One region of the Enterobacter chengduensis genome, then DNA from elsewhere that is predicted to be linked to it. Evidence: predicted binding sites of a transcription regulator. Region 1 holds the regulator's gene; each other region holds the start of a gene.
What was found. Region 1 encodes sigma-54, which starts transcription at its own class of promoters, with help from an activator protein. Its sites were predicted from a motif close to GTTGGCACANNTTTCGCTNT; they were not measured.
Positions count from the first base shown of each region.

Region 2: the regulator sigma-54 is predicted to act here: its motif matches at 4,045-4,064, upstream of hypA (hydrogenase maturation nickel metallochaperone HypA).
Region 3: the regulator sigma-54 is predicted to act here: its motif matches at 7,548-7,567, upstream of norV (anaerobic nitric oxide reductase flavorubredoxin).

Region 1 covers NZ_CP043318.1:4,519,562-4,529,345, forward strand. The annotation lists gene kdsC (3-deoxy-manno-octulosonate-8-phosphatase KdsC) at 1-290, shown strand, start outside; gene lptC (LPS export ABC transporter periplasmic protein LptC) at 287-862, shown strand; gene lptA (lipopolysaccharide ABC transporter substrate-binding protein LptA) at 831-1,385, shown strand; gene lptB (LPS export ABC transporter ATP-binding protein) at 1,392-2,117, shown strand; gene rpoN (RNA polymerase factor sigma-54) at 2,165-3,598, shown strand; gene hpf (ribosome hibernation promoting factor) at 3,621-3,908, shown strand; gene ptsN (PTS IIA-like nitrogen regulatory protein PtsN) at 3,991-4,482, shown strand; gene rapZ (RNase adapter RapZ) at 4,528-5,382, shown strand; gene npr (PTS phosphocarrier protein NPr) at 5,379-5,651, shown strand; gene mtgA (monofunctional biosynthetic peptidoglycan transglycosylase) at 5,691-6,416, opposite strand; gene elbB (isoprenoid biosynthesis glyoxalase ElbB) at 6,413-7,066, opposite strand; gene arcB (aerobic respiration two-component sensor histidine kinase ArcB) at 7,299-9,632, opposite strand; gene lptG (LPS export ABC transporter permease LptG) at 9,768-9,784, opposite strand, start outside.
Region 2 covers NZ_CP043318.1:3,989,141-3,998,924, reverse strand. The annotation lists gene flhA (formate hydrogenlyase transcriptional activator FlhA) at 1-346, opposite strand, end outside; gene hypE (hydrogenase expression/formation protein HypE) at 403-1,413, opposite strand; gene hypD (hydrogenase formation protein HypD) at 1,410-2,531, opposite strand; gene FY206_RS19310 (HypC/HybG/HupF family hydrogenase formation chaperone) at 2,535-2,807, opposite strand; gene hypB (hydrogenase nickel incorporation protein HypB) at 2,798-3,661, opposite strand; gene hypA (hydrogenase maturation nickel metallochaperone HypA) at 3,665-4,015, opposite strand; gene hycA (formate hydrogenlyase regulator HycA) at 4,228-4,692, shown strand; gene FY206_RS19290 (4Fe-4S dicluster domain-containing protein) at 4,763-5,371, shown strand; gene hycC (formate hydrogenlyase subunit 3) at 5,368-7,182, shown strand; gene FY206_RS19280 (respiratory chain complex I subunit 1 family protein) at 7,184-8,107, shown strand; gene hycE (formate hydrogenlyase subunit HycE) at 8,123-9,784, shown strand, end outside.
Region 3 covers NZ_CP043318.1:3,973,843-3,983,626, reverse strand. The annotation lists gene FY206_RS19240 (LacI family DNA-binding transcriptional regulator) at 1-919, shown strand, start outside; gene hydN (electron transport protein HydN) at 1,054-1,599, shown strand; gene hypF (carbamoyltransferase HypF) at 1,606-3,822, shown strand; gene FY206_RS19225 (HoxN/HupN/NixA family nickel/cobalt transporter) at 3,824-4,846, shown strand; gene norW (NADH:flavorubredoxin reductase NorW) at 4,918-6,051, opposite strand; gene norV (anaerobic nitric oxide reductase flavorubredoxin) at 6,048-7,499, opposite strand; gene norR (nitric oxide reductase transcriptional regulator NorR) at 7,688-9,202, shown strand; gene gutQ (arabinose-5-phosphate isomerase GutQ) at 9,199-9,784, opposite strand, start outside.

The DNA.
Region 1 (9,784 bases):
CCCATCTTTATCAAGGTCAATCCGATAAAATGGCGGCGTTTAAGGATTTACTGGGTAAACTGGCTATCGCACCAGAAAACGTGGCCTACATCGGGGACGATCTGATTGACTGGCCCGTGATGGCTGAAGTCGGGCTGAGTATCGCCGTTGCTGATGCGCATCCGCTGCTGATCCCGCGCGCGGACTACGTTACCCACATCAACGGTGGCCGCGGTGCCGTCCGTGAAGTCTGCGATCTGCTTCTGCTGGCGCAGGGCAAGCTTGATGAGGCCAAAGGGCAATCGATATGAGTAAAACCAGACGTTGGATTATCATTTTGCTTGCGCTTGTCGCACTGGTATTGATTGGCGTGAACCTTGCCGATCGCGACGAAACGCAAACGGAAGCGATCAACAATAACGATCCAACCTATAAAAGCGATCACAGCGACACCGTGGTCTATAGCCCGGAAGGCGCGCTGAACTATCGCCTGATTGCCCAGCATGTTGAATATTTTTCAGATGACGGTGTTTCATGGTTTACCCAGCCCGTCATGACCACATTTGATAAAGACAAAGTGCCGACGTGGTCAATTAAGTCAGATCGGGCAAAACTGACAAATGACCGTATGCTTTATCTGTATGGCCACGTTGAAGTCAACGCCCTGACCGCGGACTCACAACTTCGAAAAATTACGACGGATAATGCTCAGATCAACCTGGTTACCCAGGACGTGACCTCGCAGGATCTGGTCACACTGTATGGCACAACATTTAATTCCAGCGGTTTGAGAATGCGCGGGAACTTACGCAGCAAAAACGCCGAGCTGATTGAAAAGGTTAGAACCTCCTATGAAATTCAAAACAAACAAACTCAGCCTTAAAGTAATTATCGCCAGCGCGATGCTGGCGACCAGTCTCCCCGCGCTTGCTGTAACGGGCGATACCGACCAGCCGATCCATATCGAGTCCGACACTCAGTCCCTCGATATGCAGGGGAACGTCGTCACCTTCACCGGTAACGTCGTCATGACTCAGGGCACCATCAAAATTAACGCCGACAAAGTGGTCGTGACCCGTCCGGGTGGCGAGCAGGGCAAAGAGATCATTGATGGTTACGGCAACCCGGCCACCTTCTACCAGATGCAGGACAACGGCAAGCCGGTGAAAGGCCACGCTTCGCATATGCATTATGAGCTGGCGAAGGACCTTGTCATCCTGACCGGAAATGCGTATCTGGAACAGCTGGACAGCAACATTACCGGCGACCAGATCACCTATCTGGTTAAAGAGCAAAAAATGCAGGCCTCGAGCGAGAAAGGCAAACGCGTCACCACCGTACTGGTTCCGTCGCAGCTGCAGGACAAAGGTAAAGGCCAGGCCCCGGCACAGAAGAAGAGTAACTAATTCGTTATGGCAACATTAACTGCAAAAAATCTCGCGAAGGCCTACAAGGGCCGCCGTGTCGTAGAAGATGTCAGTCTGACCGTCAACTCCGGCGAAATTGTAGGGCTGCTTGGCCCGAACGGTGCGGGTAAAACCACCACCTTCTACATGGTCGTTGGGATTGTGCCGCGCGATGCCGGCAACATTATCATTGACGATGAAGACATCAGCCTGCTGCCGCTGCACGCGCGCGCGCGTCGCGGGATCGGCTATCTGCCGCAGGAAGCCTCCATTTTCCGTCGTCTTAGCGTTTACGATAACCTGATGGCGGTCCTGCAAATTCGTAACGATCTGACCAGCGAACAGCGTCAGGACCGTGCCAACGAGCTGATGGAAGAGTTCCACATTGAGCACCTGCGCGACAGCCTCGGTCAGGCGCTCTCCGGGGGCGAACGCCGTCGTGTTGAGATTGCTCGCGCGCTGGCCGCCAACCCGAAATTTATCCTGCTGGATGAACCGTTTGCGGGCGTTGACCCGATCTCGGTTATCGACATTAAACGTATCATTGAACACCTGCGCGACAGCGGGCTTGGCGTACTGATCACCGACCATAACGTCCGTGAAACGCTGGCCGTGTGTGAACGCGCGTATATTGTGAGCCAGGGCAATTTGATCGCCCACGGTACGCCGCAGCAGATCCTCGAAGACGATCATGTTAAGCGCGTCTATCTTGGGGAAGACTTCAGACTCTGATAGGGTAGAGGTAACGTAACGCCGAACCGGAGAAAAATGCTCTGAACATGAAGCAAGGTTTGCAATTAAGGCTCAGCCAACAACTGGCGATGACGCCGCAGCTACAGCAGGCAATTCGCCTGTTGCAACTGTCCACGTTAGAACTTCAGCAGGAGCTCCAGCAGGCGCTGGACAGTAACCCCCTGCTGGAACAAACCGATCTTCATGACGAGGTAGACACCCAGCAATCGCAGGATACAGAAGCGCTCGACACCGCGGACGCACTCGAACAAAAAGAGATGCCCGACGAGCTTCCGCTGGATGCCAGCTGGGATGAAATCTACACCGCCGGAACGCCTTCCGGTACGCGTGCAGACTACCAGGACGATGAGCTACCGGTTTATCAGGGAGAAACCACCCAGTCGCTGCAGGATTACCTGATGTGGCAGGTGGAACTGACCCCCTTTTCCGATACCGACCGCGCGATTGCCACCTCCATTGTCGATGCCGTCGATGACACCGGCTATCTGACCGTCACCCTCGACGATATTCTGGAAAGCATGGGCGACGATGATATTGAGCTTGAGGAAGTTGAAGCCGTTCTGAAGCGCATCCAGCGTTTCGATCCGGTCGGCGTAGCCGCAAAAGATCTGCGCGACTGCCTGTTGATCCAGCTTTCTCAGTTCAGCAAAGAGACGCCATGGCTCGACGAGGCGCGCCTAATCATCAGCGATCATCTGGATCTGCTGGCGAACCACGATTTCCGCTCCCTGATGCGCGTCACGCGCCTGAAGGAAGAGGTGCTGAAAGAAGCGGTGAACCTGATCCAGTCGCTCGATCCGCGCCCGGGGCAGTCGATCCAGACCAGCGAGCCGGAATACGTGATCCCGGATGTGCTGGTCAGGAAACACAATGGCCGCTGGGTCGTTGAACTGAATTCAGACAGCATTCCTCGCCTGCAAATCAATCAGCAGTATGCCTCCATGTGCACCAGCGTGCGTAACGACTCCGACAATCAATATATTCGCAGCAATCTTCAGGAAGCGCGATGGCTGATCAAAAGTCTGGAGAGTCGAAATGATACGCTGCTGCGCGTCAGCCGCTGTATTGTCGAACAGCAGCAGGCTTTTTTTGAGCAGGGCGAAGAGTATATGAAACCGATGGTGCTGGCGGATATCGCCCAGGCCGTCGAGATGCATGAATCAACCATTTCCCGTGTCACCACGCAGAAGTATCTGCACAGTCCACGCGGTATTTTTGAGCTTAAGTATTTCTTCTCCAGCCATGTGAATACCGAGGGCGGCGGCGAAGCGTCGTCAACGGCCATTCGCGCGCTGGTGAAGAAGTTGATCGCCGCGGAGAACCCCGCGAAGCCGCTAAGCGACAGTAAGTTAACCACCATGCTGTCCGATCAGGGTATTATGGTGGCGCGCCGTACTGTTGCGAAGTATCGAGAGTCTTTATCCATTCCGCCGTCCAACCAGCGTAAACAGCTGGTCTGACACAACCGATAAGGAAGACACTATGCAGCTCAACATCACTGGACAAAACGTCGAAATTACTGAGGCTTTACGCGACTTCGTGAACGCGAAGTTTGCAAAACTCGAGCAGTATTTCGAAAGGATTAATCAGGTCTATATTGTGTTGAAAGTGGAGAAAGTGACTCATATCTCGGATGCCACCCTGCACGTTAACGGGGGTGAATTGCATGCCAGTGCGGAAGGGCAAGACATGTACGCTGCTATCGACGGCTTGATTGATAAGCTTGCGCGACAGCTCAATAAACATAAAGATAAACTGAAACAACACTAATTGTCCGGGCAGTTAACGGGTGCAGGACGGCCTGTTGTGAAACACAACAGACCATTTGTACAGTTAGCGCTTAGGTGAAATTATGATGAACAACGATTCCGCTCTTCAACTGAGCAATGTCCTTAACCAGGAATGTACCCGCAGTGCGGTTCACTGCCAGAGCAAAAAACGTGCGCTGGAGATTATCAGTGAACTGGCCGCAAAACAGCTTGGCCTGCCGCCGCAGGTGGTTTTCGAAGCGATTCTGACCCGTGAAAAAATGGGCAGTACCGGTATCGGCAACGGCATCGCGATCCCGCACGGCAAACTGGAAGAGGATACCCTTCGTGCCGTGGGCGTGTTTGTGCAGCTTGAAACACCCATCGCTTTTGATGCCATTGATAACCAGCCCGTCGATCTCCTCTTCGCGCTGCTGGTGCCTGCCGATCAGACGAAAACCCATCTGCATACGCTGTCGTTGGTCGCTAAGCGTCTGGCCGATAAAACCATTTGCCGTCGACTGCGTTCGGCCCAAAGTGATGAAGAGCTCTATCAAATTATCACTGAAGCAGAAGGCAATCAGGATGATGCATAACCAGGAGATGGCCTTCACATCTGTTGTCCTGAGGAGAAATGGAACATGGTGCTGATGATTGTCAGCGGTCGTTCAGGGTCGGGGAAATCCGTTGCTCTGCGCGCCCTGGAAGACATGGGTTTTTACTGCGTCGATAACCTGCCGGTCGTGTTATTGCCTGACCTGGCCCGCACGCTTGCGGAGAGACAAACCTCTGCCGCCGTCAGCATCGACGTCCGTAACATGCCGGAATCGCCAGAGATCTTCGAACAGGCCATGAGCAACCTGCCTGACGCGTTCTCGCCTCAGCTGCTGTTCCTCGATGCCGATCGCAATACGCTGATTCGCCGCTACAGCGATACCCGTCGTTTGCACCCGCTATCCAGTAAGAACCTCTCTCTGGAGAGCGCGATCGATGAAGAGAGCGACCTGCTGGAGCCGCTGCGCTCTCGTGCCGACCTGATTGTCGATACCTCTGAGATGTCCGTTCACGAGCTGGCGGAAATGCTGCGTACCCGGCTGCTGGGCAAGCGCGAGCGTGAACTGACGATGGTGTTCGAATCCTTCGGCTTTAAGCACGGTATTCCGATCGATGCGGATTATGTTTTCGACGTGCGCTTCCTGCCCAACCCGCACTGGGATCCAAAGCTGCGTCCCATGACCGGCCTGGATAAACCCGTCGCGGCCTTCCTCGACCGGCACACAGAAGTTCACAATTTTATCTACCAGACGCGAAGCTACCTTGAGCTATGGTTACCTATGCTGGAGACAAACAATCGTAGCTATCTGACGGTGGCGATTGGCTGTACCGGCGGTAAACATCGTTCGGTTTACATCGCCGAACAGCTGGCCGACTATTTCCGCTCGCGCGGGAAGAACGTTCAGTCCCGTCATCGCACGCTGGAAAAACGTAAAACATGACCGTAAAACAAACCGTTGAGATCACCAACAAGCTGGGCATGCATGCGCGCCCGGCGATGAAGCTGTTCGAGCTGATGCAGGGTTTCGATGCAGAGGTTCTGTTGCGCAATGACGAAGGCACTGAGGCGGAGGCGAACAGCGTCATCGCGCTACTGATGCTGGACTCTGCCAAAGGGCGCCAGATTGAAGTCGAAGCCACCGGCCCTCAGGAAGAGGAAGCGCTGGCGGCGGTGATTGCCCTGTTTAACGCCGGGTTTGACGAAGACTAACACTCGCCACGTCGGCGGGTGGCGCTGCGCTTACCCGCCCTACATTAAGTTGTTACGCTGCATAAACCCTTCCCCGCCCAGCTGATTCATCTGGCGCATGATCCATGCCTGCCTGCTTCGCACGTACCCTGATGGAGCATTGGCTTTAAAGCGGATGGGATTCGGTAAAACCGCGGCCAATAGCGCGGCTTCTGACATGCTCAGGCGGCTGGCTGGCTTATTGAAATACCGCTGGGCGGCAGCTTCGACACCAAAAATACCGTCGCCAAACTCAGCGACGTTGAGATAAACGGTCAGGATCCGTTTCTTGCTCCATACCGTTTCCATCCCCAGGGTCAACCCCGCTTCCAGCCCTTTACGCACCCAGCTTCGACCATCCCATAAAAACAGGTTTTTGGCCGTCTGCTGCGACAACGTTGACGCGCCGCGGACGCGGTTTTCATGGCGTTCGTTGTGGGCCAGCGCCTTTTCAATCGCGGCCACATCAAACCCCCAGTGCTCCGGGAATTTCTGGTCCTCCGCCGCAATCACCGCCAGCCCCATGAACGGTGAAATCTCGTCCATGCTCACCCAGTCAGAGTGGGCAACATAGCTAAAATCGCCGCTGAACCACGCGCCGAGCTGGCGCTCAACCATCACGGCAGAGAACGGCACCGGCAAAATGCTGAACACCGCCAGTCCGCCGCCCCAGAACACCGCCAGCACGAGGAAGAGGCGCAAAAGAAGGTATTTCATCCATTTTCCTGCGGAAGCGTGTCGCCTCATTCCGTCAGCACCAGCACGCGGGCTACCAGCTTTTCAATACCTGCGGCAGCTTCTGCGATGTTATTCGCCAGCATATACGCCGGCGTGGTGACAATTTTGTTATCTTCATCAACCACAATGTCATCAACCGGGCACGGAACGTGTTCGCCCCCCATTTCCTCGACGATCTCTGCGGTATCAATATCCGTCCCGATAGTCAGGCGCAGCGGAAAATCAAAAATCCTCGGCAGCATTGCCGGCGCGATGCAGATAAAGCCCAGCGGTTTTCCTGCTGCATGCATGGCCTGCGACAGCGCCTTAAGATGAGGATCGATCTGGCACTCCGCCCCCTGTGCGGCAAAGGTACTGAGATTTTTGGCCGCGCCAAAGCCACCCGGCACAATGAGCGCATCAAGCTCTGTAGGGTCTGCCTGAATAAGAGGATGGATATCGCCGCGCGCAATACGCGCGGCCTCAATCAGTACGTTGCGGGTTTCCGCCATCGGCTCGCCGGTCAGATGATTAATCACATCCGCCTGGTTTTTATCGGGCGCAAAACAGATCGCCTCTGCCCCCTGTTTAGCCAGGGCCAGCAGCGTAATGACGGCTTCATGTATCTCAGAACCATCGTAAACACCGCATCCGCTCAGCACGACACCAATCTTTTTCATCATGACAATCCTTTTCTGCAACTTGCTGAAGCACATTAATAATTTTGATTAAAACGCTATGCTTCACACATTTCACTGATTCATGTAACAAACCATTTAAGATTTGCTATCTTATCTGCGTGCGGCCTAAATTTTTCAGGCGGCGCCCTTTCGAAAATAACTTTAAAAAACAGGCGCAGCCACGATTTCCCTGGTGTTGGCGCAGTGTTCGCGCACCCCGGTTAAGCCGGGGTCATTTTTTTCTGGCGTCGACCCAGGCTTTAAGCACCGCAACATCGTTTTGCCACTCTTGCTTCATCTCTTCAACCCAATCACCCACGTTATCTTCCCATGCAGGTAAATCAGGCGACTGAATCTGTTGACCCAGTTGCTGCAGGTGGCGCAACCCAACCGAGCCGGCTGCACCTTTGATTTTATGACCTTCTTCCACGATGCCCTTCCGGTCGCGCGCCGTCAGGTTTGATTCCAGCACGCTCAGATAGCCCGGCATCATTTTTTCGAACACCGCCAGGCCGTCGGTAATCAGTTTCGGGCCGACCAGATCGATGTACTGCTCCAGCATCGCGGTATCGAGTATCGTTTGGGCTTTTGCGCTATCAACAGACGTCATGGTGCTCTCCTCTTCATCATGGGTGTCCCAGAACTTTTTGATCATAGCGGTCAGAGCAGGCACCGCCAGCGGCTTGCTGAGTACATCGTCCATACCGGCATCGAGATACTCTTTTTTATCTTTCAGTACGTTCGCCGTGAGCGCCACCAGCGGCGGCAGTTCGTCGGCCGCATACTGACGCGTCAGCTCACGCGAGATATCCAGCCCGGTCATATCCGGCAGCTGAATATCCAGCAGGACAAGATCGTATTCGCCCGGTTTAAACATTTCGAGCGCGGCCTTTCCGGTCATCGCGACATCCACGCTATTGCCCAGTTTTTCCAGCACGGAGCGCGCCACGATCACGTTCAGCTCAATATCTTCCACCAGCAGGACGTGCAGGGCAGGCAGCGGCATATCGTCGTTTTCAAACGTATCTTCTACCTCTTCCGCCACCGCCGGCGCATGCACCGTCAGCGTGAAGGTAGACCCTTTGCCCGGCTGGCTGGCCACGGAGATATCGCCCCCCATACTCTTCGCCAGCCGTTTAGAGACCGCCAGGCCAATGCCCGTCCCGGTCGCCGGTTTCCCGCCGTTGCTGTCCTTCACCTGATAGTACATGGCGAAGATCTTGTCCTGCTCCTCCAGCGGAATACCCATCCCGGAGTCTTCCACCTCGAAGTGCAGCATGTCGCCTTCGTCATAGCGGATGCGTACCGCCACCTGCCCCTTCTGGGTAAATTTCACCGCGTTGCTGATCAGGTTCCACAGGATCTGGCGCAGTCGCGTGCCGTCAGTCACCACTTTATGCGGCAGCGGCAGGGTGGGCTCCATAACAAAGCTCAGTCCCTTCTGCTGCGCCTGCAGGCCGGACAGGTTTTCCAGATCGGCAAGGAAGCTGGTGAAATCAACAGGCTGGTTATCAAGCTGAACCTTACGGCGCTCCATCTTATCCATATCAATAATATCGTTGAAGATATTCCCCAGCGTGACCGCTGAGACATGGATAGTTTTGAGGTATTTTTCCTGCTCCGCGGTCAGGTCGGTATCCAGCAGAATACGGCTCAGCCCGACAATGCCGTTAAGCGGCGTACGCAGCTCGTGGCTGATGGTGGAGATGAAGGTGGTCTTGTCGCGGCTGGCGCGCTCCAGGGCATCCTGATAGCGCTTACGCTCGGTGATATCGCGGCCAAAGCCCATCAGGCCGTGGCGTTTCCCCACGCGGTCATAGTAGGGCACCTTACGGATCTCAAAGCAGGCTTTGCGTCCGTCCGGGTAGTCCAGCCACTGTTCATAGGTCAGCGAAACGTTATGGCGGAAGACTTTTTCATCCGTCTCCATGACCTTGGCCGCCGCCTCTTCAGAGTAAACGTCCTGCGGCTTCAGGTGAATTAGCTGCTTCTCGCTTTTCCCGGTGAGCAGCTCCATCGCCCGGTTACAGCCGGAAAACTCTTTATCTTCATTGCGGTAGAAGACCAGATCCGGCGACGCATCGAGGAACGAGCGCAGGAAAGAGGACTGCTGCTCAAGCTGGATCTGCGTCACCTCGCGCTCTTTCATTTCGATTTTCAGCTGCTCCAGCGTGGCCTGACGCTCGGCCTCCGCCTTCTCACGGTCTGAGATCTCCTGGTTCAGCTGCGCAATGTTGTCTTTGAGCTGGACGTTGAGCTTCAGGTCGCGCTCGCGCATCTCCTCCAGCTTATCGACCAGCTTAGACAAACGCTGGCGGGACTCTTCCAGCTGTTCCACCACCACGGAAAGGAAATAGACCGCCCAGGGCGTAATGAGCAGGCCAAAGAAGATGGAGCGGATGACGTCGATACTCTCGACCTGGCCATGCAGAACCATGGTAACGGCCATTTGCACGACAATGGCCAGAACGACCAGCGCCAGCGCAAGCAGCATGGAAAAACGCACCAGCCCAAGCTTCATCATTAGGTCGACGTAATACTGGGCAAGCATTCGGATTTGCTTCATAGAGGATCCCTTCACGACGTTATCGCTCAATAATACTCAAATTCAGGGCGAGGCGTTGAAGGTTGTGAGAAAAAGTGCGGCGTGAAACAGGAGATTAGCCTCGCTCCCGGTCAACCGGAAGCGAGGAGAGGTGAGTCAGGAGCGCTTCAGCA
Region 2 (9,784 bases), 530 kb from region 1:
GCTGATAGAGTTTGCTCTCCGCCAGCCTCGGCCACGCCTGGCGAAATTCCGCAAAGCTGCAGTGCAGCACTTCTGGCCGGGAAAGTATGCGGCGCACCGGTCCATGTGCCAGATAGGTTTCGTCTTCGTATTCAAACGGTTGGCCATTATCCCGCGCGGAGTAGTAGCTCGCGCGATGGGTTCCGCTATGCCAGAGAACAATCGCGGCGCTGTCCGCCAGCGCCGATTGCCTGACCAGCCGCGTCAGGGCATCGCTCAGCGCACCGAGGTCGGGCTGTTGTAAAAGTGTGCGCGTGATGTCAAACAGGCCCTGCTGTCCAAGATCGCTCATCGGTGTATACGGCATAGTGCTTTCCAGTAGAAACGAGCAAAAAATTCCATGCTGGCCGCTTGTGGCGCGGCCTAGCAAATACGGGGTAACGGTTCAGCGTGCGGCAGATCCAGCGTGCGCTTCACGCCGTAAAGCCCGGTCAGGCGCACCCCTTTGCGCTCAACCACTTCGCCAATCATCGCCGCCTCTTTTCCTGACGGATGCGCCCGCAGCTGTTCCAGAACGGCCTCGGCTGCGGCACGTTCAACGCCAATCACCAGCTTGCCTTCGTTGGCGAAGTTAAGCGGGTCAAGGCCCAGCAGCTCGCACAGCCCGCGAACGGCAGGCTTAACGGGCAGGCCGCGCTCGGTGAGTTCAATCCCGTACCCGCAGCGTGCCGCAAACTCATGAACCACGGCGTTGACGCCGCCCCGGGTGGCGTCCCGCAGGGCCTTCACGCCGGGCACGGCGCGCAGCGTCTGGATCAGCGGGGTGAGCACCGCGCAGTCGCTGCGCAGTTCCCCGTCCAGCCCCAGGCCTTCTCGCAGGTTCAGGATGGTGGCACCGTGGCAGCCCAGCGTGCCGGTCACGATCAGCACGTCGCCCACGCTAAGGCGCTGCGCGCCCCAGTGAATATCGGCGGGGATCGCCCCCATGCCCGCGGTGTTGATGAACAGCTTGTCGGCCGCGCCGCGCTGCACCACCTTGGTATCGCCGGTGACGATCGCGATCCCCGCCTCGCGCGCGGTCTGCGCCATGCTGTTGACCACCGCCGCGAGCGTCGCCATCGGCAGCCCCTCTTCAAGTATAAACCCGCAGGAAAGGTAGCGCGGAACGGCGCCGCTGACGGCAAGGTCGTTGGCCGTGCCGCAGACGGCGAGCTTGCCGATATCGCCGCCGGGGAAAAACAGCGGGTCAATCACGTAGCTGTCGGTGGAGAAGGCCAGCCTGTCTCCGTGCGCGGTGAGGGTGGCGAGGTCAATGCGCGCCTGGTCTTCCTGCTCGGCGAGCCAGGGGTTGTTGAAGGCTTCCATAAACAGCCGGTTAATCAGCTGCTGCATCGCCTGTCCGCCGCTGCCGTGCGCCATTTCAACCGTATTCATGCTTCACTCTCCTGGTTGCGATACTGATACCACGCGGCACACGCCCCTTCGGAGGAGACCATCAGCGCGCCAAACGCCGTTTGCGGGTTACAGGTGTTGCCAAATAACGGGCATTGATGAGGTTTACACTTACCGGTGAGCACGTCGCCACAGCGAGAGCGGGGGTCGTCGCAAACCTCCTGCGGCTGCGGGCGGAAATGCGCTTCGGCGTCAAACGCGCGATAGGCTGGCGTCAGGCGCACGCCGGATTCGGCAATCAGCCCCAGGCCGCGCCACTCGCTGTCGCCCTCAACGCTAAACACGTCGGCTATCGCCCGCTGTGCCCGTTCATTTCCCGCATCCGGCACCACGCGGCGGTACTGGTTTTCCACGGTACTCAGGGCCGCTATTTTCTGCTCAACCAGCATGGCCACACCTTGTAGTAGATCAAGTGGTTCGAAACCAGCGACCACTAACGGACGATTGTACTGTTCAGAGATGAAACCGTAGGCGTCTGTGCCAATCACCATGCTGACGTGGCCCGGCGCCAGAAAGGCGTCAATGCCGTTTCCCGGCTCTTCCAGCAGGCTGCGCAGGGTGGGGATGAGCGTTATGTGCTGGCAAAAGAAGAAAAAGTTACCGACGCCGCGCGCTTTCGCCTGCTGCAGCGTGATGGCGGTGGCGGGCATGGTGGTTTCAAACCCCAGGCCAAAAAACACCACCTTACGCGCGGGGTGGTTCTCTGCCAGCGTCAGGGCATCCATCGGCGAATAGACGATCCGCACGTCCGCGCCGCGCGCTTTCGCCTTCAGCAGCGAGCCGTTTTTCCCCGGCACGCGCATCGCGTCGCCAAAGGTGCAGAAAATGACGTCGGGCCGGCTGGCAATTTCAATACAGCTGTCGATGCGCCCCATCGGCAGCACGCACACCGGGCAGCCGGGGCCGTGGATAAACTCGATGTTCTCCGGCAGCAGCTGGTCGAGGCCAAATTTGAAGATGGCGTGCGTGTGTCCGCCGCACACCTCCATGATCCGCAGGGGGCTCTCTTTCGTGTAGTCCAGCAGCGCCGCGCGCGTTTTCAGGTGTCCGATAAGCTGCAGCACCTGCTCCGGGGCGCGGTATTCATCAACGTAACGCATGTGCTACCGCTCCTCGCCGTACAGCAGGGCGCCCACGTCAGGCTCCACGTCGAACATGTTTTGCAGGGCGTCGAGCGTGTCGCGGGCTTCCGCTTCGTTAATCACGCTCATGGCAAACCCTACGTGGACCAGCACCCACTGGCCGAGGCGCGACGCGCCCGCCTCATCGGTGCTGCCCACCAGCGTCAGATCCACGTCGCGCAGAATGCCGCAGACCTCGACTTTGGCCTGATTACCGTCGATAGAGTGAATTTGTCCGGGCACGCCTATGCACATCGTTCGCTCTCCAGCCAGTTTAGCCATGCGTCCATGCCGTCGCCGCGCGTGGCGGAGACCAGCAGGATCTCAATCTCCGGATTCACCTCGCGGGCGTACGCCAGGCACTTGTCCACGTCAAAATTCAGGTACGGCAGCAGGTCCACTTTGTTCAGCAGCATGATCGACGCGGCGGCAAACATGTGCGGGTACTTCAGCGGTTTGTCTTCGCCTTCGGTTACCGACAGCACCGCCACCTTGTGTCGTTCGCCCAGGTCGAAGCTCGCCGGGCAGACCAGGTTGCCGACGTTTTCAATAAACAGGATGCCGCTATCTTCAAGCGGCAGGCGCGGCGCGGCGTCGGCAATCATCTGGGCATCCAGGTGACAGCCCTTGCCGGTGTTAACCTGAATCGCCGGGGTGCCGGTTTCACGAATGCGCGCGGCGTCGTTTACGGTCTGCTGATCGCCCTCGACTACCGCGCAGGAGACGCGCCCGTTGAGGCGCTTGAGCGTTTCCGTTAACAGCGTGGTTTTACCGGAGCCGGGGCTGGAGACCAGGTTCAGCACCAGCTGTTTGCGGGCGGCAAAGCGCGCGCGGTTGCGGGCGGCAATCTGGTTATTTTTGTCCAGCACGTTAATTTCCACGTCCAGCATCTGGCGCTGGCTCATGCCCGGCGCGTGGGTGCCCGCCTCGCCGTGGCCGTAATGCAGATCGCCCGCTTCGGAGCGTTGCGGCGCAAAGGTAATGCCGGTCAGGGCTGCCGCAGGACGCGGGGCTGGAGAAAAGGGCGCCGAGCGAAACGCGGAGTGGGGGCGATGCTCATCCCCTTCTATATACCGGTTGCCTTCGGCGCAACCGCAGGTGCTACACATACTTTACTCCTTCTCGATTTCGAGGCGTTGGATCTGCATGCCGTCATCCGCCACGATGCGTAGGCCGGTGCTCCGACACTGCGGGCAGCGCTGAACCTTTGATGACAGCAGGGTGACGTACTGCTGGCACTGCCCGCACCAGCACTCCGCCTGCTGTTCTTCAATATGGAGCTCGCAGCCTTCCGCCAGCGTGCCGCGGCATACCAGTTCAAAGCAGAAGGTCAGGGCGCTGGTCTCGACGCAGGAAAATGCCCCGACCTTCAGCCAGACGCCGGTGACGCGCTTCGCGTGGTTTTGCACTGCCTGTTGCTCAATCAGTTCCAGAGCCCGCTGGCAGAGGGTGATTTCGTGCATGACGCCTCCTCAATGAATTGCGCCATTGGAATGCAATAACGGTGCCAGCTTGATTTCTGTTAGGGCGTGACGATGTCAACGCTGTCGAAATGACACGTCGACATCGCGGCGTTGACAGCGGCCATGGGATTAAATTTATTTAAAATCATATAGATAAAAACTGGCATGGAATCTGCTTAACAGCCGCTATCTCCATTAACCGGATACCTTTTATGACTATTTGGGAAATCAGCGAAAAAGCGGATTACATCGCGCAGCGTCATCAGCAGCTGCAGGACCAGTGGCACCTCTACTGCAACTCTCTGGTTCAGGGCATTACCCTCTCAAAGGCGCGTCTTCATCACGCGATGAGCTGCGCGGCGCAGGGCGACATGCGTTTTATCCTCTTCGGCCATTTCACCATCAACGTGACCCTGGCGGATAACTTCAACAGCCACACCATTGAGTATCACCTCGAGACAAAAGACGGCGAAAAACAGTGTATTGCGAAGGCGCAGCTGATGGCCGACGGCATGGTCGACGGCCACGTCAGCAACCGGGATCGCCAGCAGGTGCTGGAGCACTACCTGGAAAAAATCGCGCCGGTCTATAACGGCCTCTACGCCGCCGTTGAACACGATCTCCCGGTCAACCTGACGCAGCTGATGGGTGGAAACGCCTCAGCGAACGTGGCCTGACTCCTGCGTGTCGAGAAGTGTCGACAAGACAGTTTTTCGTCAAAAATGACCATCACCAGAGGATAACCCGGTGAACCGTTTTGTAATTGCTGACTCGACGGTCTGCATTGGCTGTCGAACCTGCGAGGCGGCGTGTTCGGAAACGCATCGCCTGCATGGGCTGCAGTCCATGCCGCGCCTGCACGTCATGCGTAATGAAAAAGAGTCTGCCCCGCAGCTCTGCCACCACTGTGAAGATGCCCCCTGCGCGGGTGTTTGCCCGGTGAATGCCATCACCCGCGTGGATGGCGCGGTCCAGCTGAACGAAAGCCTGTGCGTAAGCTGCAAGCTGTGCGGCATCGCCTGCCCGTTCGGCGCGATTGAATTTTCCGGCAGCCGTCCGCTGCACGTTCCGGCGAACGCCAACTCGCCAAAAGCCCCGCCCGCGCCACCGGCGCCGGCACGCGTCAGCACGCTGCTGGACTGGGTACCCGGCATCCGCGCCGTGGCGGTGAAGTGCGACCTGTGCAGCTTCGACGAGCAGGGCCCGGCCTGCGTGCGCACGTGTCCGACGAAAGCGCTCATTCTGGTTAACATCCGCGACATCGCCCGTACCAGCAAGCGTAAACGCGAGCTGACCATCAACAGTGATTTTGGCGACCTTTCCCTGCTACAGGCGCTCAACGAGGGGGCGAAATGAACGCGGCAATGATGATGACCAGCGCGGTAGCCTGTTTTGCGGCCGCCGCCGTTCTGGCACTTCTCTTCTCATTCCATAAAACCCTGAGCGGCGCGATCGCCGGGATCGGCGGGGCGGCAGGTAGCCTGATGACGCTGGCTGCAGGCGGCGTTGTCCTGCTCGGCGGCCACTCCGTCGAGGCCGTGATGCCGCTGATTCGCCACGGCGTCGCGATGACGCCGCTGAACGCCATCTGGCTGGTGACCTTTGGCCTGTGCGGGCTGTTTATCAGCCTGTTCAATATCGACTGGCACCGCCATCCGCACGCCAACGCTAACGGCCTGCTGGTGAACCTGCTGATGGCGACGGCGGTCTGCACCGTTATCGCCAGCAACCTCGGGGCGCTGGTGGTGATGGCGGAGATCATGGCGCTCTGCGGCGTGTTCCTGACGGGCTGTAGCGTCTCCGGCAAGCTGTGGTTTGCGCTGGGACGCCTCGGAACGCTGCTGCTGGCGCTGGCCTGCTGGCGGGTATGGCAACGCTTCGGCACGCTGGACTTCTCCGCGCTCAACGGCCATCCGCTGGGGAACGACGTCTGGCTGCTGGGCGTGCTCGGCTTTGGCCTGCTCGCCGGGATCATCCCGCTGCACGGCTGGGTGCCGCAGGCGCATGCGAACGCCTCCGCGCCCGCCGCCGCTCTGTTTTCTGCGGTGGTGATGAAGGTCGGCCTGTTCGGCATTCTGGCGATTACGCTGACCGGCGGACAGCCGCCGCTGTGGTGGGGCGTCGTGCTGCTGATTGCGGGCACGATCACCGCGTTCGTCGGCGGCCTGTACGCGCTGATGGAGCACAATATCCAGCGCCTGCTGGCGTACCACACGCTGGAAAACATCGGCATCATCCTGCTCGGTATCGGCGCGGGCGTGACCGGGCTGGCGCTGAACCAACCGGCGCTGATTGCCGCCGGGTTTATCGGCGGTCTCTATCACCTCGTCAACCACAGCCTGTTTAAAAGCACCCTGTTCCTGGGCGCGGGAAGCGTCTGGTTCCGCACCGGCCATCGGGATATCGAAAAGCTCGGTGGGATCGGCAAAAAGATGCCGGTGATCTCACTGGCGATGCTGGTCGGGCTGATGGCGATGGCCGCGCTGCCGCCGCTGAACGGCTTTGCCGGGGAGTGGGTGATCTACCAGTCCTTCTTCGCCCTCGGTCAGAGCGACGCCTTTATCGCGCGCCTGCTCGGCCCGCTGCTGGCGGTCGGGCTGGCGATTACCGGGGCGCTGGCGGTGATGTGCATGGCGAAAGTCTACGGCGTGACCTTCCTCGGCGCGCCGCGCACCCGCGAAGCGGAAAACGCCTGCTGTGCGCCGGTCTTAATGGGAGTGAGCGTGGTCGCGCTGGCGCTGTGCTGCATCGCGGGCGGCGTGGCCGCGCCGTGGCTGCTGCCGCTGCTGGGCCACGCCATTCCGCTGCCGCTGACCGTGGCGAACACCACCGTTTCCCAGCCGATGATTGCGCTGCTGCTGATTGGCGCGCCGCTGCTGCCGCTCGTGCTGATGCTGTGCTTTAAACGTGACCGGCTCGCCTCCCGCTCGCGCGGCGCGGCGTGGGCCTGCGGCTACGAACACGAGCAGTCGATGGTCATTACCGCCCACGGCTTCGCCATGCCGGTGAAGGAGAACTTCGCCGCCGTGCTGAAGCTGCGCCACTGGCTCAATCCGGTGGGCTGGGTACCCGGCTGGCAGAGCGCCGCCGCGCCCGCGCTGTTCCGCCGTCTGGCCGTCATCGAGCTGGCGGTGCTGGTGGTCATTGTGATTTCACGAGGAGCCTGACATGAGTCTGTTACTGGCAATTCTTCAGGCGCTGGTGCTGTTCGCCGCGGCGCCGCTGCTGTCGGGCATTACGCGCGTGGCGCGCGCCCGGATGCACAACCGCCGCGGGCCTGGCGTACTCCAGGAGTACCGCGATCTCTTCAAGCTGCTCTCTCGCCAGAGCGTGGCCCCGGATGCCGCAGGCTGGGTCTTCCGCCTGACGCCGTTTGTGATGGTGGGCGTGATGCTCACCATCGCCACCGCGCTGCCGGTGGTCACGGTGGGGTCGCCGCTGCCGGTGCTCGGCGATCTGATTACGCTTATCTATCTGTTCGCCATCGCCCGCTTCTTCTTTGCGATTGCGGGTCTCGACACCGGGAGTCCGTTTACGGGCATCGGCGCCAGCCGCGAGGCGATGCTCGGCGTGCTGGTTGAGCCGATCCTGCTGCTGGGGCTGTGGGTCGCCGCGCAGGTCGCAGGCTCCACCCATATCAGCTTTATCACCGATACCGTTTATCACTGGCCGGTTTCCCGCTCCATTCCGCTGGTGCTGGCGCTCTGCGCGTGCGCGTTCGCCACCTTTATCGAGATGGGTAAGCTGCCGTTTGACCTCGCGGAAGCCGAGCAGGAGCTGCAGGAAGGGCCGCTTACCGAATACAGCGGCTACGGCTTTGCGGTGCTGAAGTGGGGCATCAGCCTCAAACAGCTGGTGGTGCTGCAGATGTTTGTCGGCGTCTTCTTCCCGTGGGGCCAGATGACGCACTTCTCCGCGGGCGGTCTGGTGCTGGCCGTCGTGGTTGCCGCCCTCAAGCTGCTGGTCGGCGTGCTGGTGATTGCCCTGTTTGAAAACAGCATGGCGCGCCTGCGTTTTGTCGAAACGTCGCGCATCACCTGGGCCGGTTTTGGTTTTGCATTTTTAGCGTTCGTCTCCTTGCTGGTGGCGTGATTAAAGAGAGTGTTTATGTCTGAAGAAAAGAAAGGCCAGCAGTACCTCGCCGCGTTGCATCAGGCCTTCCCCGGCGTGGTGCTGGATGAAGGCTGGCAAACCAAAGACCAGATCACGATTACCGTGAAGGTGAACTACCTGCCGGAAGTGGTGGAGTTTCTCTATTACCAGCAGGGCGGCTGGCTGTCGGTGCTGTTCGGCAACGACGAGCGCCAGCTGTGCGGCAATTACGCGGTGTACTACGTGATGTCGATGGAGCAGGGCGAAAAGTGCTGGCTCACCGTGCGCGTCGAAGTCGACCCGAACAAGCCGGAATACCCGTCCGTCACCCCGCGCGTGCCCGCTGCCGTCTGGGGCGAGCGCGAAGTGCGGGACATGTACGGCCTGGTGCCGGTTGGCCTGCCGGACGAGCGCCGTCTGGTGCTGCCGGACGACTGGCCGGACGAACTCTACCCGCTACGTAAAGACAGCATGGACTATCGCCAGCGCCCGGCGCCGACCACCGACAGCGAAACCTATGAGTTCATCAACGAACTCGGCAGCAAGAAGAACAACGTGGTGCCAATCGGCCCGCTGCACGTCACCTCCGACGAGCCGGGCCACTTCCGCCTGTTCGTCGACGGCGAGAACATTATCGACGCCGACTACCGCCTGTTCTACGTCCACCGCGGCATGGAAAAGCTGGCGGAAACCCGCATGGGCTACAACGAAGTGACCTTCCTCTCTGACCGCGTGTGCGGCATCTGCGGCTTTGCCCACAGCACCGCCTACACCACCTCGGTGGAGAACGGCATGGGGATCGTGGTGCCGGAGCGCGCGCAGATGATTCGCGCCATTCTGCTGGAGGTGGAGCGCCTGCACTCGCACCTGCTGAACCTCGGCCTGGCCTGCCACTTCGTCGGCTTTGACTCCGGGTTTATGCAGTTCTTCCGCGTGCGCGAAGCGTCGATGAAGATGGCGGAGATCCTCACCGGGGCGCGCAAAACCTACGGGCTGAACCTGATCGGCGGGATCCGCCGCGACCTGCTGAAGGACGACATGATCCAGACCCGCCAGCTGGCGCAGCAGATGCGCCGGGACGTGCAGGAGCTGGTGGACATGCTGCTCAGCACGCCAAACATCGAGCAGCGCACCGTGGGGATTGGCCGTCTCGATCCGGAAATTGCCCGCGACTTCAGCAACGTCGGCCCGATGGTGCGCGCCAGCGGCCACGCCCGCGACACCCGCGCCGATCACCCGTTCGTCGGCTACGGCCTGCTGCCGATGACCGTGCACAGCGAGCAGGGCTGCGACGTCATCTCGCGCCTGAAGGTGCGCATCAACGAGGTGTTCACCGCCCTGAACATGATCGACTTCGGTCTCGACAACCTGCCGGGCGGCCCGCTGATGGTGGAGGGCTTCACCTACATTCCGAACCGCTTTGCCCTCGGCTTTGCCGAAGCGCCGCGCGGGGACGATATTCACTGGAGCATGACCGGCGACAACCAGAAGCTCTACCGCTGGCGCTGCCGCGCGGCCACCTACGCCAACTGGCCAACCCTGCGCTACATGCTGCGCGGCAACACCGTGTCTGACGCGCCGCTGATCATCGGCAGCCTTGACCCGTGCTACTCCTGCACCGACCGCATGACCGTGGTGGACGTGCGCAAGAAGAAAAGCCAGGTGGTGCCGTACAAA
Region 3 (9,784 bases), 550 kb from region 1:
CAAAGACCGGGTGTTTCAGGCCATTGAAGAGAGCGGCTATCGCCCGAATTTGCTGGCGCGCAACCTGGCAACCCGGCGTACCCAGACGCTGGGGCTGGTGGTGACCAACACCCTTTATCACGGGGTCTACTTTAGCGAACTGCTGTTTCACGCCGCGCGCATGACGGAAGAGAAAGGGCGGCAGCTGATCCTTGCGGACGGCAAGCACAGCGCGGATGAGGAGCGCGAGGCGATCCAGTACCTGCTCGATATGCGCTGCGACGCGGTGATCATCTACCCGCGTTTCCTGAGCGTGGAACAGATGGACGAGATCGTCGAGAAGTGCGATCAGCCCATTATGGTGCTCAACCGCCGCCTGCGGAAAAACAGCAGCCACAGCGTCTGGTCCGATCATAAAGCCTCCAGCCTGGAGGCGGTGTCGCAGCTGATTGCCAAAGGGCACCGGGAGATCGCGTTTATTACCGGATCGCTGGATTCTCCCACCGGGGTTGAGCGTCTCTCGGGCTATAAGGACGCACTGGCGCAGCACGGTATTCCGCTGCGCGAGGGGCTGATTGCGCAGGGTAAGTGGAACCCCGCCAGCGGCGCGGCGGCGGTGTCCGAGCTGCTGGCTCGCGGCGAACGCTTTACGGCGCTGGTGGCGAGCAATGACGATATGGCAATCGGGGCTATGAAGCAGCTGCACGACAGCGGCGTCGCCACCCCGGACGCGGTATCGGTGATCGGTTTCGACGACGTGGCCATCGCGCCCTACATCGTGCCGTCGCTCTCCAGCGTGCGTATTCCGGTGACGGAGATGATCAAAGAGATCATCAGCCGCCTGATCTTCATGCTCGACGGCGGTGAGTTCAAATATCAGCAAACCTTCTCCGGCGAGCTGGTCCTGCGCGACTCGGTTATTGACGGCCCGCACCGCTGATGTCGACAGCTGTCATCGTCATAAGTGACGATGACAGCGCCGCTGTCATTTTTAAAACCATTTAAAATCAATGGCTTAATTATTGGCACGGTTTATGAATATCTCCGCGCATAACTGTAATGCTGGAGAAGCAGATGAACCGTTTTATTATGGCCGATGCCAGTAAGTGTATTGGTTGCCGTACCTGTGAAGTGGCGTGCGTGGTTTCCCATCAGGCGGAACAGGACTGCGCGTCGCTGACCCCCGACACGTTTTTGCCGCGCATCCACGTTATCAAAGGCGTGAATATTTCCACCGCCGCCATCTGTCGCCAGTGCGAAGACGCGCCGTGCGCGAACGTCTGCCCGAACGGGGCGATTAAACGCGAGAAAGGCTTTGTTCACGTGATGCAGGAGCGCTGCATCGGCTGTAAAACCTGCGTGGTCGCCTGCCCGTATGGCGCGATGGAGGTGGTTGTCCGTCCGGTGGTGCGCAACAGCGGCATGGGCCTGAGCGTGCGCGCAGACAAGGCCGAAGCCAACAAATGCGACCTTTGCTACCACCGTGAGGCCGGCCCGGCCTGTATGGAAGCCTGCCCGACGCACGCGCTGGTCTGCGTGGATCGCGACAAGCTGGAGCAGATGAGTGCCGAAAAGCGCCGTCGCGCGGCGTTCGACACGTCGTCATCACTGCTGTTCTGAACCGTCATGAGCAGCAACGGCGTTCAGCTGCGCGTGCGCGGCAAGGTGCAGGGCGTGGGGTTTCGTCCCTTCGTCTGGCAGCTTGCGCAGGCGCTTCAGTTGACCGGTGACGTCTGCAATGACGGAGAGGGCGTGCTGGTGCGTCTCGCGGGTAATGGGGGGGCCTTTACCGCGAGGCTGCATCAGGACTGCCCGCCGCTGGCACGCATCGATCGCGTGGAGGCGCAGCCGTTTACCTGGGCGCACGTGCCGGAGGACTTTACCATCCGCCACAGCGTGGGCAGCGCGATGAACACCCAGATTGTGCCGGATGCCGCGACCTGTCCGGCGTGTCTGGCTGAGATGCGCGACCCTGGCGAGCGCCGATACCGCTATCCGTTTATCAACTGCACCCACTGCGGGCCGCGGTTTACCATTATCCGCGCCATGCCCTACGACCGCCCGGCCACCTCAATGGCGCTTTTCCCGCTCTGCGCGCCGTGTGAAGCGGAGTACCGCAATCCTGCCGACCGCCGCTTTCACGCTCAGCCGGTCGCGTGTGCGGACTGCGGGCCCGCGCTGGAGTGGCAGGCGGGCGGGGTCACGGCTGCCCGCGAGGCTGCGCTGGGCGCGGCGGCGGCGATGCTGAAAAGCGGCGGTATCGTCGCGGTCAAAGGGCTGGGCGGTTTTCACCTCGTCTGTGACGCGCGTAACCCGCAGGCGGTTGCGACGCTTCGGGCACGCAAGCAGCGTCCCGCGAAGCCGCTGGCGGTGATGATCCCGCATGCGGACGATCTGCCGGAGACGATTCAGACGCTGCTGCGCTCGCCCGCCGCACCGATTGTGCTCACGCCAAAAGCCTGGCTGCCCGCGTTCCCGGAAGGTATCGCGCCCGGTCTGGACACCGTGGGCGTCATGCTGCCCGCTAACCCGCTGCAGCACCTTCTGATGATGGACTGCCAGCGCCCGCTGGTGATGACCTCCGGCAACCTCAGCGGCAGGCCGCCTGCCTTGACCAACCCGCAGGCGCTGGACGATCTCCGCGGCATCGCGGACGGCTTCCTGCTGCATAACCGCGACATCCTGCAGCGGATGGACGATTCGGTGATGGATCGCGACGGCGCGATGCTTCGCCGCGCGCGCGGCTTTGTGCCGGATGCCGTCACGTTGCCCGCGGGCTTTGAGAATATCCCCGCCATGTTATGCACCGGCGCGGAGATGAAAAATACCTTCTGCATGGTGCGTGGCAGCCAGGCGGTGCTGAGCCAGCATTTTGGCGATCTCGGCGACGAGGGTGTCGACGCGCAGTGGCGCGGCGCGCTCTCGCTGATGCAGGACATCTACGCCTTCCAGCCGGAGCGCGTGGTGTGCGACGCCCATCCGTCGTATCGCGTACACCGCTGGGCGCAGGCGCAGGGGCTGCCCGTTGAAACCGTGCTGCATCATCACGCCCACGCCGCGGCGTGCCTGGCGGAAAACGGCTGGCCGCTTGAGGGGGGAGACGCTATCGCCCTGACGCTGGACGGCATCGGCATGGGCGAAAACGGCGCGCTGTGGGGCGGAGAGTGCCTGCGGGTGAACTACCTGGAGTGCGAGCGTCTGGGCGGGCTGCCTGCCGTTGCGCTGCCGGGAGGCGATCTGGCGGCCCGGCAACCGTGGCGCAATTTGCTCGCCCACTGTCTGGCGTTTATCCCTGACTGGCAGCGCTATCCGGAAACGCGCGCGGTTCAGCGCCAGAACTGGCCGCTGCTGGCGACGGCGATCCGGCGCGGTATCAATGCGCCGCGGGCGTCGTCCTGTGGCCGCCTGTTTGATGCCGTCGCCTGTGCGCTGGGTATCGAAACCCAATCCTGGGAGGGTGAGGCGGCCTGTCGGCTGGAAGCGCTGGCATCGCAGTGCGCGGGTGTCGATCACCCGGTGACGCTGGAAGCGGAAAACCTCGCGCTTTTCTGGCAGCAGTGGCTGAGCTGGCAGGAGGAGCCCAGCGCGCGCGCGTGGGCGTTTCACGACGCGCTGGCAAAAGGGCTGGCGGAGCTCGCCGCGCGCCATGCCCGGCGCCTGTCGCTGTCGACAATCTGCCTCAGCGGCGGGGTGCTTCACAACCGTCTGCTGCGCGCGCGCCTGCGTCATTATCTTTCTGACTTTACGCTTCTTTTTCCTTCGCGCCTGCCCGCAGGCGACGGAGCGATCTCCTTCGGGCAGGCGGCGATCGCCGCCGCCCGGTCATGTTTACAAAGGACTTAAAATGTTACGACTCTTACGCAATGAACCTCGCGCCGCGCTTCTGCTGCTGGCTCTGATAATGGCAAACCTGCTGGCCTGGGGATGGGCATGGCACACCTTTAGCGGCAGCACGGCGCTGATGGCCGCCAGCCTGCTGGCGTGGGGCTACGGGCTGCGTCACGCGGTGGACGCCGACCACATTGCCGCCATTGATACCGTGACGCGTAAGATGATGCAGCAGGGCCAACGCCCGTCCGGCGTGGGGGCGTGGTTCTCGCTGGGACACTCCACCATCGTGGTGCTGGCCTCCATTGCCATCGCCGCCACCGCCACGGCGTTTCAGAAAAACATGGCATGGTTCCACGAAACCGGCAGCCTGATTGGCACCGCCGTTTCGGCCACCTTCCTGCTGGCGATGGCGCTGGTGAATATGGTGATTTTGCGCGGCGTCTGGCGTAGTTTTCAGGCGCTGAAAAGCGGCAGGCCGGTGCAGGGCGATATCACCCTGCCCGCGCAGGGCGGCGTCATGAACTGGCTGTTTGGCAAAACCTTCCGCCTCGTCAATAAAAGCTGGCAGATGTACCTGGTGGGCTTCCTGTTCGGCCTCGGGTTTGATACCGCCACCGAAATCGGCGTGCTGGGGATCTCTGCCGCCAGCGCCTCCAGCGGAATGTCGGTGTGGTCAATCATGATCTTCCCGGCGCTCTTTGCCAGCGGCATGGCGCTGGTGGATACCCTCGACAACCTGCTGATGGTCGGCGCCTACGGCTGGGCGTTTAACAAGCCGCAGCGCAAGCTCTACTACAACATGACCATCACCGGCACCTCCGTGGTGGTGGCGCTGTTTATCGGCGGTCTGGAAGCGCTGGGCCTGCTGATGGATAAATTTGCCCTCAGCGGCGGCGTGTGGGATCGGGTTGGCGCGGTGAACGACAATATGGGCAACGCCGGGTTTGTGGTGGTCGGGCTGTTTGTCGCCTGCTGGCTGATCTCCATGGTCAACTACCGCTGGCGCGGCTACGACGCGCTGGTGGTGCGTTCCTGAATTTTTGCCTTAACTCTCTTTTTGTTGTTTTGTAGGCCGGGTAAGCGCAGCGCCACCCGGCGATACGACGGTTAAGCAGGTAGCGATTTCAGCAGCGCGAACGCCTCCTTCATTCTCTCTTCGCTCACCACAAAGGCGCGCAGTTGGTCATCTGCGTCGATGCCGCGCGCCACCATCCCCTGTGATTCAATGGCGATTTGCCAGCTCAGATCCTGTCGCTGCGTTTCTCCCGCAAGGTGCAGCGGCAGGTCCGGCGTTTTCACCTTCACCAGCATGGGAGGTAATTTCAGCGGCGCGCTGCCGCCGAGCAGGTTTTTCGCCAGATACATCGCGCTTAATTGAATTGGCTGTAAAAAGGGCAGTACCTGACCGTTAATTTCAGCGCAGTCGCCTAACGCGTAAATATCGGGCTGCGTAGTTTGCAGGTAGCTATTTACCTTCACGCCACGACCTGTTTCGGCGCCTGCGCGATGCGCCAGCGCGGTTTCCGGACGCAGGCCCGTCGCGGCCACCACGGCATCCACCTCAACGCTGCGGCTGCGGTCGAGCGTGGCACGAATACCGCCTTCAGTTTTGCTCAGATTTTGCAGCTGCGATTTTAATAGCAGATGCACCCCCATGTCGGTCAGGCGATGCTGTAAGCGGCTGCTTACTTCTGCGGGCATCAGCGCCGACAGAATGCTCGCCGCGTGGTCAACCAGGGTAACGGTTTTGCCCGCGCGGCAGAAATCCATCGCCAGCTCGGTACCTATCAGCCCGCCGCCGACGATCATCACCCGCTGCGCATCGCGAAGCCCCGTTTCGCTGGCCTGATACTCCTGCTGGCTGTTGAGCGTCATCATCAGCTCGCGGCCTTCAACAGGCGGCACAAACGCAGAGGCTCCCGTGGCCAGCACCAGCCTGTCGTACCGCCAGGTTTTCTCTTTCGACTTCACTACGTGCGCGGCGGCGTCGATATCGGTGACCCAGGTGTAGGGAAAAAGGCGCAGGTTAAACTGCTCCGCGAACTCCCCCGCCGTCTGGCGGGTGAGGTCTTCGGCGCGCTGATTCTGGCTGATGACGTGGCTTAAATCGGGCTTGTTATACTCATCCATGCTGTCGGCGGCGATCGCCGTCACCGGCACGCTGGCGTCCTGCTTGCGGATATTTTTCACCAGCTGGCGGGCGGCAAAGCCCGAGCCGATGATGACGATTCCGTTGCTCATTTTGCCTCCGTACCCAGTTCGTCAAAGACGTCTTTACCGAGTGAACATTCCGGGCAGAGGAAGTTGTCCGGCACGTCCCGCCACGGCGTGCCCGGGGCAACGTCCTGCAGCGGTTCGCCCCGTTCCGGGTCGTAAATCCACTGGCAGACGCTGCACTGCATGCGCGGGCCGAGATCGGCGGCTGCCGCGGCGGCGCAGACGCAGGCTTCCTGCTGTTCGGTGGGTTTGGCTGCCGCTACTTCCGGCAACGGAGCGAGCGCCCACTGACGGGCAATGTCGCGGCCGTGCTGGCGGCAAATTTCCAGCGCGTCGATATCCGGGCGCCATTTCGCCTTCAGGCTCAGGGACATCTCAAAACCGGCATCCTGCAGACGGGTAGAGAGGCGATCTACCGCGCCGCCGCTCCAGCCGTGGGAGCCAAAAGCGCTGGCGCGCTTGTTGCGAAAACGCAGGCCGGTCATCTCCTCCACCAGACCGGCAATTTTCGGCATCATCACGTTGTTCATGGTAGAGGTGCCCACCAGCACGCCCTTAGAGCGGAAGACGTTGGTCAATACCTCGTTCTTATCGCTGCGCGCCACGTTGAAGATCTTCACCGCCACGTTCGGATCCACTTCGTTGATGCCCTGGGCAATGGCGTCCGCCATCATGCGGGTGTTGTTGGACATGGTGTCGTAGAAAATCGTGATGCGATCTTCCTGATAATCTGCCGCCCACTTCAGGTACAGCTCAACGATCTGGGTTGGGTTCTCGCGCCACACCACGCCGTGGGAGGTGGCAATCATGTCCACCGGCAGGTTAAAGCCGAGGATTTCGGTAATTTTTGGCGTCACCAGACGGCTGAACGGCGTCAGGATGTTGGCGTAATAGCGCTGGCACTGCTCAAACAGCTCGGTCTGATCCACCTCGTCGTTGAACAGGCGTTCGTCGCAGTAGTGCTGGCCGAAGGCGTCGTTGCTGAACAGCACCGCGTCGCCGGTCATGTAGGTCATCATGCTGTCCGGCCAGTGCAGCATCGGGGTTTCCACGAAGATCAGCCGTTTGCCGTTGCCGATATCCAGCGAGTCGCCGGTTTTGACGGTATGGAAGTTCCACTCCGGATGGTGGTGGTGGCCGTTGATCGAGTCGATGGCGTTGGTGGTGCAGTAGATCGGCGTGTTCGGAATGTACGACATCAGCTCGGTCAGCGCGCCCGCGTGATCCTCTTCCGCGTGGTTAATGATGATGTAGTCGATGGCGTCCAGATCGATTTCACCGCGCAGGTTCTGCACGAACTCGCGGCTGAACTTGTGATCGACGGTATCGATCAGCACGTTTTTACCTTCACGGATGAGATAGCTGTTGTAGCTGCTGCCGCGCAGCGTTTTATATTCCGTCCCGTGGAAATCGCGCACTTCCCAGTCACGTTGACCGACCCAATGAATGTTATTTTTAACCAGAATAGACATAGCAAACCTCAGCGTAATATCGCGTTTTTCAAATAGGATGGTTTGCTTATATCAAGCTGCGTGCCAACTTTTAATCTATTGATTTTAATTGATTAATTTTTTCATGATCCGTAAGAGGTAGTCATAATGACTACCAATAACAGTGTCAATATGACAACATGGGTTGTCAAAATGACAGCGAGGTCATCATGAGTTTTTCCGTAGACGTGCTGGCGAAGATCGCCATTGAGCTGCAGACCGGTATCGGCCATCAGGACCGCTTTCAGCGGCTGATCTCCACGCTGCGCCACGTGCTGGCGTGCGACGCCTCGGCGCTGCTGCGCTACGAAGGACGGCAGTTTATTCCGCTGGCTATCGACGGGCTGGCGAAGGACGTGCTCGGACGGCGTTTTACCCTGGAGGGCCACCCGCGGCTGGAGACTATTGCCCGCGCGGGGGACGTGGTGCGCTTCCCGGCGGACAGCGACTTGCCCGACCCGTACGACGGGCTGATTCCAGGCCAGGAGAGCCTGAAGGTGCACGCCTGCATCGGCCTGCCGCTGTTTGCCGGACAAAACCTGATTGGGGCGCTGACCCTCGACGGCATGTCGCCGGACCAGTTCGACACCTTCAGCGATGAAGAGTTGCGCCTCATTGCGGCGCTGGCTGCCGGGGCGCTTAACAACGCGCTGCTGATTGAACAGCTGGAGAGCCAGAATATCCCTCCCGGCAGCCCGGCGGCGTTTGAGCAGGTCACGCACACGGAGATGATCGGTCTTTCGCCGGGCATGGCGCAGCTCAAAAAAGAGATCGAGATCGTTGCCGCCTCTGATTTGAACGTGCTGATCTTCGGGGAAACCGGCACCGGCAAGGAGCTGGTGGCGAAGGCCATCCACGAAGCCTCACCGCGCGCGGTTAATCCGCTGGTATACCTCAACTGCGCCGCGCTGCCGGAAAGCGTGGCGGAAAGCGAGCTCTTTGGCCACGTGAAAGGGGCGTTTACCGGGGCCATCAGCAACCGCAGCGGCAAGTTCGAAATGGCCGATAACGGCACGCTGTTTCTCGATGAGATTGGCGAACTCTCCCTGTCGCTACAGGCTAAACTCCTGCGCGTGCTGCAGTACGGCGACATTCAGCGCGTGGGGGACGACCGCAGTCACAGAGTGGACGTTCGCGTGCTGGCGGCAACGAACCGCGACCTGCGTGAAGCGGTGCTGGCCGGGCAGTTCCGCGCCGACCTGTTCCACCGCCTGAGCGTGTTCCCGCTTACCGTGCCGCCGCTGCGCGAACGGGGTGAAGACGTGCTGCTGCTGGCGGGCTATTTCTGCGAGCAGTGCCGACTCAGAATGGGGCTTTCCCGCGTGGTACTCAGCCCGGGGGCGAGGGCGCATCTGCTGGGCTACGGCTGGCCGGGCAACGTGCGCGAGCTGGAGCATGCGATTCATCGCGCGGTGGTGCTGGCGCGGGCGACGCGTTCGGGGGATGAAGTGGTGATCCACGCGCGCCATTTTGCGCTGCAGGATGAAACCGCACCGCCTGTCGTCCAGGCTGCGCCAGAGAGAGTGAATGAAAACCTGCGTGACGCGACAGAGGCATTCCAGCGTCAGATGATTACCCGCGCGCTGGAGCAGAACAGCCGCAGCTGGGCGGCGTGCGCCCGGGCGCTGGAGATGGACGTCGCCAACCTGCACAGGCTGGCGAAGCGTCTTGGGCTGAAGGGTTAGATAATCCCCGCCTGGTAGAAGTCCTGCAGGTTGATGGCGCCGCACAGCCTGCCGAAATCATCCACCACCGGTGCGGCGGTGATTTTGCGCTTCATCAGCACCTCTTTGGCCTCAATGGCGCGGCTCTCGGCATTGAGCGTCAGCCCGCCCTGAGTCATGGCGTCCGATACGTTGGTTTCCAGCCTGCCGCCGCCCACCAGCCAGCGGCGCAGGTCGCCGTCGGTAAATACGCCTTTGACGTAACCGTCGTTGTCGCAGACCGCCACCAGCCCCAGCCCGGTGCGGCTCAGTTCCAGCATCGCGTCCATCACGCTGGTATCGAGTTTGACCTGCGGAATGGCATCGTCGGTGCGCATCAGGTGGTGAACCTTGTTGAGCAGGCGCGCGCCGAGCGCGCCCGCCGGATGCGAGCGGGCGAAATCTTCTTCGTTAAAGCCGCGCGCCTGCATCACCGCCATCGCCAGCGCGTCGCCCATCATCAGGGTATTAACGGTGCTGGAGGTCGGAGCAAGGTGCATAGGGCAGGCTTCACGCTCAACGGAAATATCCAGCGTCGCCTTGGCGGCCAGCGCCAGCGGCGAG